2 linked regions of the Azospirillum brasilense genome follow. The protein of the gene in region 1 binds, or shares a complex with, the protein of each later gene. Links are inferred from orthologs where the notes say so. Each region holds a gene or a part of one and is shown in the gene's direction. Other genes may lie near its edges.

Region 1 (4,597 bases):
GCGGGCAGCCTCCGCGACCGCGGGGCTGAGGCAGAGCGCGTCCACTGTACGACAGCGGTCGATGAGCCCGGCCTCGGCGACAAGCCTAACAAACGAACGGGCGGTACGGGGAGAGAAAAACAACACGGCGTCCAGTGTTCCCGTACGCAACAGCGCCGCCGTGCCGTCCGACAGCCGCGCGCTCGGAACGGCGTCGTACAGCGTTTCCCGCAGGATGGAAAATCCGGACTCGCCCAGCATGGCCGACAGGTCGCCGGCCAGCTTGGTTCCTGCGACATGAAGTAGCGGACCCGCCGCTGCGGTGCAGCGTCGGCGCACCAGATCGGCCAGCGCGTACACGTCGCCGGACGCGCTTTCCACCTGCGTGAAACCGGCCGCGCGGGCCGCGGTCGCGGTGGCGTCGCCCACCGCATAGACCGGACGGTCAAGCCGGCTCGTACGTCTGGTGTAGCCCCGTACGCCGTTTGCGCTGGTGAAGAGGAGGGCCTGTACGTTCCCGACGTCCGGCTCCGGCCCGTCCAGCCAGCGGATCTCCAGCATCGGCTCCGCCGACACGGCGAAGCCCAGCGCGCGCAGACGGGCCGCCAGAGGCTCGGAATCCTCCGCCGGACGGGTGACCAGGATGTGAGGGGCCGCCATCGCCGGCCGCCGTCAGCTCTTGAAGAAGTCGGGCGGCAGGACCGCCTTGATCTCCGCCCCGGCGTCGGCGCCGATGGCGGCAGCATCGCTTGCGCTGCCGTTGCGCTCCGCCCGGAAGACCTGCCGCCCGTCGTTGGACAGCACCTTGGCCTTCAGGTGCAGCCGGTCGCCGTCCAGGGTGGCCAGCCCGGCGATGGGGGTGCGGCAGGAGCCGTCGAGCATGGCCAGCAGCGCGCGTTCCGCCGTCACGCGGGCCGTGGTGGCGGCGCAGTTCAGCGGAGCCAGCAGGGCGCGGGTGGCCTCGTCGGCGCTGCGGATCTCGATGCCGATGGCGCCCTGGGCGACGGCGGGCAGCATCTCCTCATGCTCCAGCACGGCGGTGATGCGGTCGGTCAGGCCGAGACGGCGCAGCCCGGCGAGCGCCAGCAGGGTGGCGTCCACCTCCCCGGCCTCCAGCTTGGCGAGGCGGCTCTGCACGTTGCCGCGGAAGGGCACGACCCTCAGGTCGGGCCGCCGCTCCAGGATCTGGGCCTGACGGCGCAAGCCGGCGGTGCCGACGACGGAGCCGGCGGGCAGCGTGTCCACCGTGTGGCCGCCGCGCGAGAAGAAGGCGTCGCGCGTGTCCTCACGCGGCAGGAGCGTGGAAATCTCCAGCCCGTCCGGCATCCAGGTCGGCACGTCCTTCATCGAATGGACGGCGAGGTCGGCGCGGCCGTCGAGCAGCGCGTCCTCCAGTTCCTTGGTGAACAGGCCCTTGCCGCCGGCCTCGGCCAGCGTGCGGTCCAGGATGCGGTCGCCCGTCGTCTTGAAGACGACGATCTCGATGGCGCCGGGGGCGGCCAGATGCGGGTGTGCCGCGATCAGCCGGTCGCGGGTCTCGTGGGCCTGCGCCAGCGCCAGCGGGCTGCCGCGCGTGCCGATGCGGAGCGGTTGGGTCATGAGGCCAGTGTTCTAGGCGATCCACCGCGGTTTGCAAGCCTTGGTGACGCGCGCGCTACTCTTTGGTGACGGGGGAAGCGCGCCGCGCCGTGACCACCATGCGGCGGCTGTCCACCGTCCAGGGGGCATCCTCGAAATCGCCGGCCAGCCGTTCGATGGTGAAGCCGGCGCTTTCCAGCATCAGCTCCAGTTCGTAGCGGAAGATCATCCGCCAGGTGAAGCCGTACTCGGTCACCGCGATCTTGCCGTCCGGCAGCAGCTCGTCGTACCAGCCGTGAATGCGCTGGCACTGCCCCTCGTCCAGGCGGGAGGCCATCGTGTTGCGGATGTAGCTGTTGCCGTTGTGCGGGCTGCGCCGCGGCTCCGACGGGCTGGGCTTCGTCTCGGCGTCCATTGGCAGCGTCAGCGGATTCATCACGTCCAGCGCCAATGTGCCGCCCGGCGCAAGATGAGCGGCGGCGGCAGCCAGCGTGCGACGCTCCGCCGCCAGTTCCGGGATCAGCATCAGCACGTTGAACGGAATGACGGCGAGCCGGCAGTCCCGCACCGGCAGATCAAGCGCCGTGGCGTCCTGCCGCACCGGATGAACGCGGGCCTGCACCTCCGGCGCCTCGCGCGCCAGCTTGGCGCGGAGCTGGTCGAGCATGGCGGCGGAGACGTCCACCGCCCACACCTCGTGCCCGGCGCGGGCCAGCGGGATGGTCAGGCGCCCGGTGCCGCAGCCGATCTCCAGAACCGGGCCGCCGGTCTCCGCCGCGCGTTCCTTGTAGAAGGGCACGTCGCCCAGCATGCCGAGGCGGGCGAGCGTCGCAGCGTGATCCGCCCGCGCCTCCCCGATCTCCAGCGACGGATAGTCGCCGTCGTAATAGACGATGCTGGCGTCGTCGTCGGGGACGTCTTTGTTCATGGAGGGCAAAACCCTGAAGAAGCCGGGTCAAGACCCTATACCAGAGCGGTGGAGACGGCTAGTTTGACAGCCATCATGATCGTTCTTGGAATCGAAACGAGCTGCGACGAGACGGCGGCGGCCATCGTGACCGACGCGCGGGAGATCCGCGCCGACGTGGTGCTGTCGCAGCTGGACGACCACACGCCCTATGGCGGGGTCGTGCCGGAAATCGCCGCGCGCGCCCATCTGGAGCATCTGGACGGGCTGATCCGCCGCGCCATGGCGGAGTCCGGGCTGGGCTTCGCCGACCTCGACGCCGTGGCGGCGACCGGCGGGCCGGGGCTGATCGGCGGGGTGATCGTCGGCGTGATGACCGCCAAGGCCATTGCCGCGGCGCGCGGGCTGCCCTTCGTCGCGGTGAACCATCTGGAAGGCCACGCGCTGACCGCCCGGCTGACCGACAATGTGCCCTTCCCCTACCTGCTGCTTCTGGTGTCCGGCGGGCACTGCCAGCTTCTGGTGGTCGAGGGGGTAGGCCGATACCGGCGGCTCGGCACCACCATCGACGATGCGGTGGGCGAGGCGTTCGACAAGACGGCCAAGCTGCTCGGCCTCGGCTATCCCGGCGGGCCGCTGCTGGAGAAGGCGGCGGCGCTGGCGACCAATCCGGGCCGCTTCGACCTGCCGCGCCCGATGGTCGGGCGCCCCGGCTGCGACTTCTCCTTCTCCGGTCTGAAGACCGCGGTGCGGCGCCATGTCGAGGAGCTGGGAACGCCCCTCTCGGCGGAGGACCGGGCCGACCTCGCCGCCGCCTTCCAGAACACGGTCGCCGAGGTGATGGCCGACCGCTGCGCCCGCGCCATGCGCCAATTCAAGGAGATGCACCCGCAGGGCGGCGCCCTGGTGGTGGCCGGCGGCGTGGCGGCCAACAGGACGCTGCGCGCCCGCCTGCAGACGCTGGCCGACCGCGAGGGCATGCCCTTCGTGGCGCCGCCGCTGCGGCTGTGCACCGACAACGCGGCGATGATCGCCTGGGCGGGGATCGAGCGCTTGCGGCTGGGCCAGACCGACCCGCTGGACTTCGCCCCGCGTCCCCGCTGGCCGCTCGACCCCACCGCCAAGCCGGCCATCGGCAAGGCCGGGGTCGGTTCCGGCGTGAAGGCCTGAGAGTGAGTCCGCCATGGCCCTGACCTTCCGCACCGCCCGGCGCGACGACGTGCCGGCGATCGTCCGGCTGACCGCCGACGACGCCCTGTCCACCGGCGGCGACGTCTATGCCGAGCCGCTGGACCCGCTCTATTGGGACGCCTTCGACCGCATGGCGGCCCAGCCGGGCAATTCCATCGTGCTGGCGGAACAGGACGGGCGGATCGTCGGCTGCTTCCAGTTCACCGTCACCCACGGGCTGGCCCGCCGGGGAGCGGCGCGGGCGACGGTGGAGGCGGTGAAGGTGGACGGCGCGTTGCGCGGCCAGGGGATCGGCAGCACCATGATGCGGCACGCCATCGCGCTGGCCCGCGCCGAGGGTTGCGTGATGGTGCAGCTGACCAGCCAGACCCGGCGCACCGACGCCCACCGCTTCTACGAGCGGCTGGGCTTTCGGGCGAGCCATGTCGGGATGAAGCTCATGCTGACGCCGGAGGCGTGACCGTCCGGGTTGCGGACCGGGGACGCTCCGCCTAAACAGGCGGCCAAATCCTTCAGGCCAAATTTTAAAAACAGGGGGCATCCATGGCGGCAACGGACTTCCGGCGCATCGGCGTGATCGGTGGCGGGGCCTGGGGCACGGCGCTGGCTCTGGCCGCCCTGCGTGCCGGGCGGGAGGCCCTGCTGTGGGCGCGCGAGCCAGCGGTGGTCGAGTCGGTCAACGCCGCGCGGGAGAACCGCGACTATCTGCCCGGCGTGACCCTGCCCGCCGCATTGCGCGCGACCGGCGATCTGGCCGAGGTTGCCGCCTGCGACGCCATCCTGCTCGTCACCCCGGCCCAGCATCTGCGCAGCGCCTGCGCCAGCCTCGCCGTGCATCTGCGGCCGGGCACCCCGCTGGTCATCTGCGCCAAGGGGATCGAGCTGGAAAGCCACGCCCTGATGAGCGAGGCCGCCACCGCCGCGCTGCCGGCGGGGACGCCG
Region 2 (3,784 bases), 120 kb from region 1 along the record:
GCCGGCGGTGGACGACATAGACCTTCTCCGCCACGTCGGCCAGCGACAGCGTCCAGTCCACGGCGGAATCGCCGCCGCCGGCGATGACCACGCGCTTGCCGGCGAAGTCCTGCTTGCGGCGGACCATGTAGAAGACCGACGTGCCCTCATACTGCTCCAGCCCGTCCAGCGGCGGGCGGTTGGGGCCGAAGGCGCCGCAGCCGGCGGCGATGATCACCGCCTGGGTGTCGATCCGCGTGCCGATGCTGGTCTCCACCAGCCAGCGCCCTTCGTCCGTCCGGGTCAGCTTCTCGACCTGCTGGCCCAGATGATAGGTCGGGTTGAAGGGGGCGGCCTGCTCCGCCAGCCGGTCGATCAGGTCGGCGGCCTCGATGGCCGGGTGGGCCGGGATGTCGTAGATCGGCTTTTCCGGGTACAGCGCGGTGCACTGCCCGCCCACCATGTCCAGCGCGTCCACCACATGGCATCGCATCTTCAGCATGCCGCATTCGAACACGGCGAAGAGACCGACGGGGCCGGCGCCGACGATGACGACGTCGGTGCGATGGACGGTGTGCGACATGGGACGCGCTGCCTTGTGCAAACGGGGGGAACGATGACGCCTTCAATTGTCCGGTTTCGCGCCCCCGGTCAACCCCGCCCTGCACGGGGAGGGCGAACGGCGCGCGCAAAATGGGTGCTGCACTGCCGATTTCCTTCTGGGCGTGCGGTCGCGGTGGGGTAGGATTTGCCCGTTTCCCCCGTGCCGGAGCGGCCGCAATGAAGGACTGGCGATGAAGGAGCTGCGCTGCCTCGTGTTCACCGACCAGGAGGTCGTGAAGGCCGTGCTCGACCGCCGCCGCCGGATGAAGGAGCCGCTGCCCAGCGGCACCGTCGGCAAGGTCACCTACCGCCCCGGCCAGCCCGGCGGCGGCGGGGTGGAGACGCTGATCCAGGTCACCGGGGACGAGGGCGACGACCGCAGCATGACCCTGCACGAGTCCGAGGTCGCCGCGGCGCTGGTGTCCTATTGCATGGGCCGCAAGATTCCCCTGCCCGTCGAGTCCGACAAGATGATCCATCTGATCAACGGCGCCCTGACGCTGATGATCACCATGAACTTCAAGAAGCCGCCGCGTCTGGTGGAAGACCGCGTCGAGGCGACGGAGCCGCCCCCCGCTCCTCCCCCGGTGCCGCGCAAGGCCGCCTCCCGCCGTTGATTGCCGCCGTTGATTTGACCGCATCCCGTGACATGATCCAGACTGATTCCCCCAACACGCGCGCCGTCACGCTGCCGAGCGAGGAGGCGACCGCCGCGCTGGCCCGCCGTCTGGCCGCGGCGCTGGCGCCCGGCGACCTCGTGGCCCTGCGCGGCGACCTCGGCGCCGGCAAGTCCGCCCTGTGCCGCGCCCTGATCCGCGCCGTGACGGAGGAGGACGCCGAGGTGCCGTCCCCGACCTTCACGCTGGTGCAGACCTACGACACGGACATCGGCCCGGTCTGGCATTTCGATCTCTACCGCCTGTCCGGCCCCGACGAGGTGACCGAACTGGGCTGGGACGAGGCCCGCGCCGAGGCCGTCCTGCTGGTGGAATGGCCGGACCGGCTGGGTCCGCTGCTGCCCGCCGACCGTCTCGACGTCACGATGAGCTTCGCCGGGCCGACCGAACGCCGCGCCACCCTGACCGGCCACGGCGCCTGGGAGTCGCGCCTGACCACCCTCGACCTTTCCGCACTGGAGCGGCCGTGACCGACCGCGCTTCGCAGATCGCCGCCTTCCTCGCCCGCCACGGGCTGGAGGGGGCCAAGCGGGAGCCGCTGGCCGGCGACGCCTCGGCACGCCGCTACGAGCGCCTGACGACGCCGGACGGCGGCACGCTGATCCTCGTCGACACCCCCGCCCCGGCGGAGGATCTGGTGCCTTTCATCGCCATCGGCGCCGCCCTGGACCGGCTGGGCTTCTCGGTCCCCGCCATCCTGGCGGCGGAGGTGGAGGCGGGGCTCGCCATCCAGGAGGATTTCGGCGACGGCACCCTGACCCGCCTGCTGAACGCGGGGGAGGAGCCGCGCCCGCTCTACGAGCTGGCGACCGATGTTCTGATCGAACTGCACCGCCGCTTCCCCGTGGAGGAGGCAGCCTGCCTGAACCTGCCGCTCTACGACGCGGCCCTGTTCACGCAGCAGGTGGCGCTGTTCGCCGACGTCTACATGCCCGCGGCGACGGGCAAGCCCCTGTCCGACAAGGCCCGGTCCGACTTCGATGCGGCCTGGGCCGCCGTCGTTCCGGGGGCCTGCGCCGGGCCGCAGTCGCTTCTGCTGCGCGATTACCATGTGGACAATGTGATGCGGCTGCCCCGGCCCGGACTGCGGGCGGCGGGGCTGATCGACTACCAGAGCGCCGGGCTCGGCCCCGTCGCCTACGATCTGGTGTCGCTGCTGGAGGACGCCCGCCGCGACCTGCCCGCCGGGCTGGAGGGCGTTCTGCTCGACCGCTACCGGACGGCCTTCCCCGATCGGGACTGGGACGCCTTCCGCCGCTCCTACGCGGTGCTGGGCGCGATCCGGCACACCCGCATCGTCGCCATCTTCGTGCGTCTGGCGTTGCAGCGCCGACGCGGCTATCTCCTTCACCTGCCGCGCGTCTGGCGGCTTCTGGAAGGCCAGCTCGCCAAGCCCGAACTGGCCCCGGTCGCCGACTGGTTCGCCCGTCATCTGCCGCCGGGTACCCGCGCGGAGCTTGTCGTTCCGGAGCCGGATTGATTATGTCGCCTGTCTCGAAGAAGACCCGTACCAAGACGCCGCCTGTGGCGACCGCCCCCGCCAAGGCCATGGTGATGGCCGCCGGGCTGGGCCTGCGCATGCGCCCGCTGACCCTGGAGCGCCCGAAGCCCCTGATCCCGGTGATGGGCAAGCCGATGCTCGACCACGCGCTCGACCGGCTGGAGGAGGCCGGCGTGACCGCCGCCGTGGTCAACAGCCATTACAAGGGCGAAATGATCGCCGCCCATCTGGCGGGGCGGACCACCCCGGCCATCACCCTGTCGCCGGAGGACACGCTGCTGGAGACCGGCGGCGGCGTGAAGAAGGCGCTGCCGCTGCTCGGTACCGACCCGGTCTATGTGGTCAACGCCGACATCCTGTGGCTCGACGGCCCCTCCCCCACGCTGGCGCGGCTGGCCCGCCACTGGAACCCGGACGAGATGGACGCGCTCCTGCTGCTGATGGCGACCACCAAGGCGGTGGGGTACGAGGGGCGCGGCGATTACCACATGGACCCGCTGGGCCGGCTGACCCGGCGCGGCGAGATGGAGATCGCCCCCTTCGTCTACGCTGGCGTCCAGATCGTGAAGCCGGCGCTGTTCGGGCAGGACACCCCCGACGGCGCTTTCTCCACCAACCGCGTCTGGGATCGCGCGCAGGAGGCAGGCCGCCTCTTCGGCCTCGCCCATGACGGGCTGTGGTTCCACATCGGCACCCCCGACGCGCTGGCCGAAACGGAGGAAATGTTGTCGATGAGCGACGTCTCGGTGGTCACCACCTGACCGGCCACCGGACCGCTGCTTTGTGAGAATTTTTGTATTCCTTGACGCTTTGTGGTCTCATTGCCCCACATCTAGTATCCTCGCGCGTCTGACGATACAGCTTCCGGGGCAGGCATGAGCGGCAGGGCGGAGCCCAAGGTCTATTCGATTCCCACCGGCGTGTCCTTCGTGGACCAGCTCGCCGCGGGCATCCTGGACCGCGTGGGGAACGACCCGCTGGCGCTCGCCGGGGTGACCGTCCTGCTGCCGACGCGCCGCTCCTG

Evidence for each region. Proteins that work in one complex are often made in the same cells at the same time.
Region 2: the proteins of tsaD (region 1) and tsaE are in contact, whole or in part, in a crystal structure (PDB 6N9A), measured with the Thermotoga maritima proteins. The link is inferred for Azospirillum brasilense from one-to-one orthologs. Residues at the interface, in WP_004082750.1 of Thermotoga maritima: Cys10, Asp11, Arg49, His50, Leu82, Gly84, Gly135, Gly136, Glu154, Thr155, Leu156, Asp157, Asp158, Ser159, Glu162, Asp165, Lys166, Arg169, Leu170, Tyr175, Lys213, Thr214, Leu217, Tyr218, Gln221, Arg222, Asn324; in WP_004082108.1 of Thermotoga maritima: Leu37, Gly38, Lys46, Lys57, Val59, Lys60, Ser61, Thr63, Phe64, Thr65, Leu66, Met67, Val69, Pro71, Tyr82, Arg83, Leu84, Asp86, Asp88, Phe89, Asp93, Ile128, Asp130, Glu131, Arg134.

Annotation. Positions count from the first base shown.
Region 1 is NZ_CP012914.1:448,899-453,495, forward strand. The notes cover bases 1,611-4,597. They hold tsaD (tRNA (adenosine(37)-N6)-threonylcarbamoyltransferase complex transferase subunit TsaD), read left to right. Parts: upstream 1,611-2,560; coding sequence 2,561-3,634; downstream 3,635-4,597. Other genes in these bases: AMK58_RS02030 (class I SAM-dependent methyltransferase), read right to left, coding at 1,634-2,485; AMK58_RS02040 (GNAT family N-acetyltransferase), read left to right, coding at 3,648-4,115; AMK58_RS02045 (NAD(P)H-dependent glycerol-3-phosphate dehydrogenase), read left to right, coding at 4,199-4,597. Also shown: AMK58_RS02020 (uroporphyrinogen-III synthase), read right to left, coding at 1-639; hemC (hydroxymethylbilane synthase), read right to left, coding at 652-1,578.
Region 2 is NZ_CP012914.1:328,671-332,454, reverse strand. The notes cover bases 1-2,980. They hold tsaE (tRNA (adenosine(37)-N6)-threonylcarbamoyltransferase complex ATPase subunit type 1 TsaE), read left to right. Parts: upstream 1-1,231; coding sequence 1,232-1,729; downstream 1,730-2,980. Other genes in these bases: AMK58_RS01570 (nucleotidyltransferase family protein), read left to right, coding at 2,742-2,980; AMK58_RS01575 (aminoglycoside phosphotransferase family protein), read left to right, coding at 1,726-2,739; AMK58_RS01585 (hypothetical protein), read left to right, coding at 774-1,199; AMK58_RS01590 (NAD(P)/FAD-dependent oxidoreductase), read right to left, coding at 1-562. In the rest of the region: more of AMK58_RS01570, read left to right, coding at 2,981-3,521; double-strand break repair protein AddB, read left to right, coding at 3,636-3,784. UniProt on the Escherichia coli protein: Required for the formation of a threonylcarbamoyl group on adenosine at position 37 (t(6)A37) in tRNAs that read codons beginning with adenine.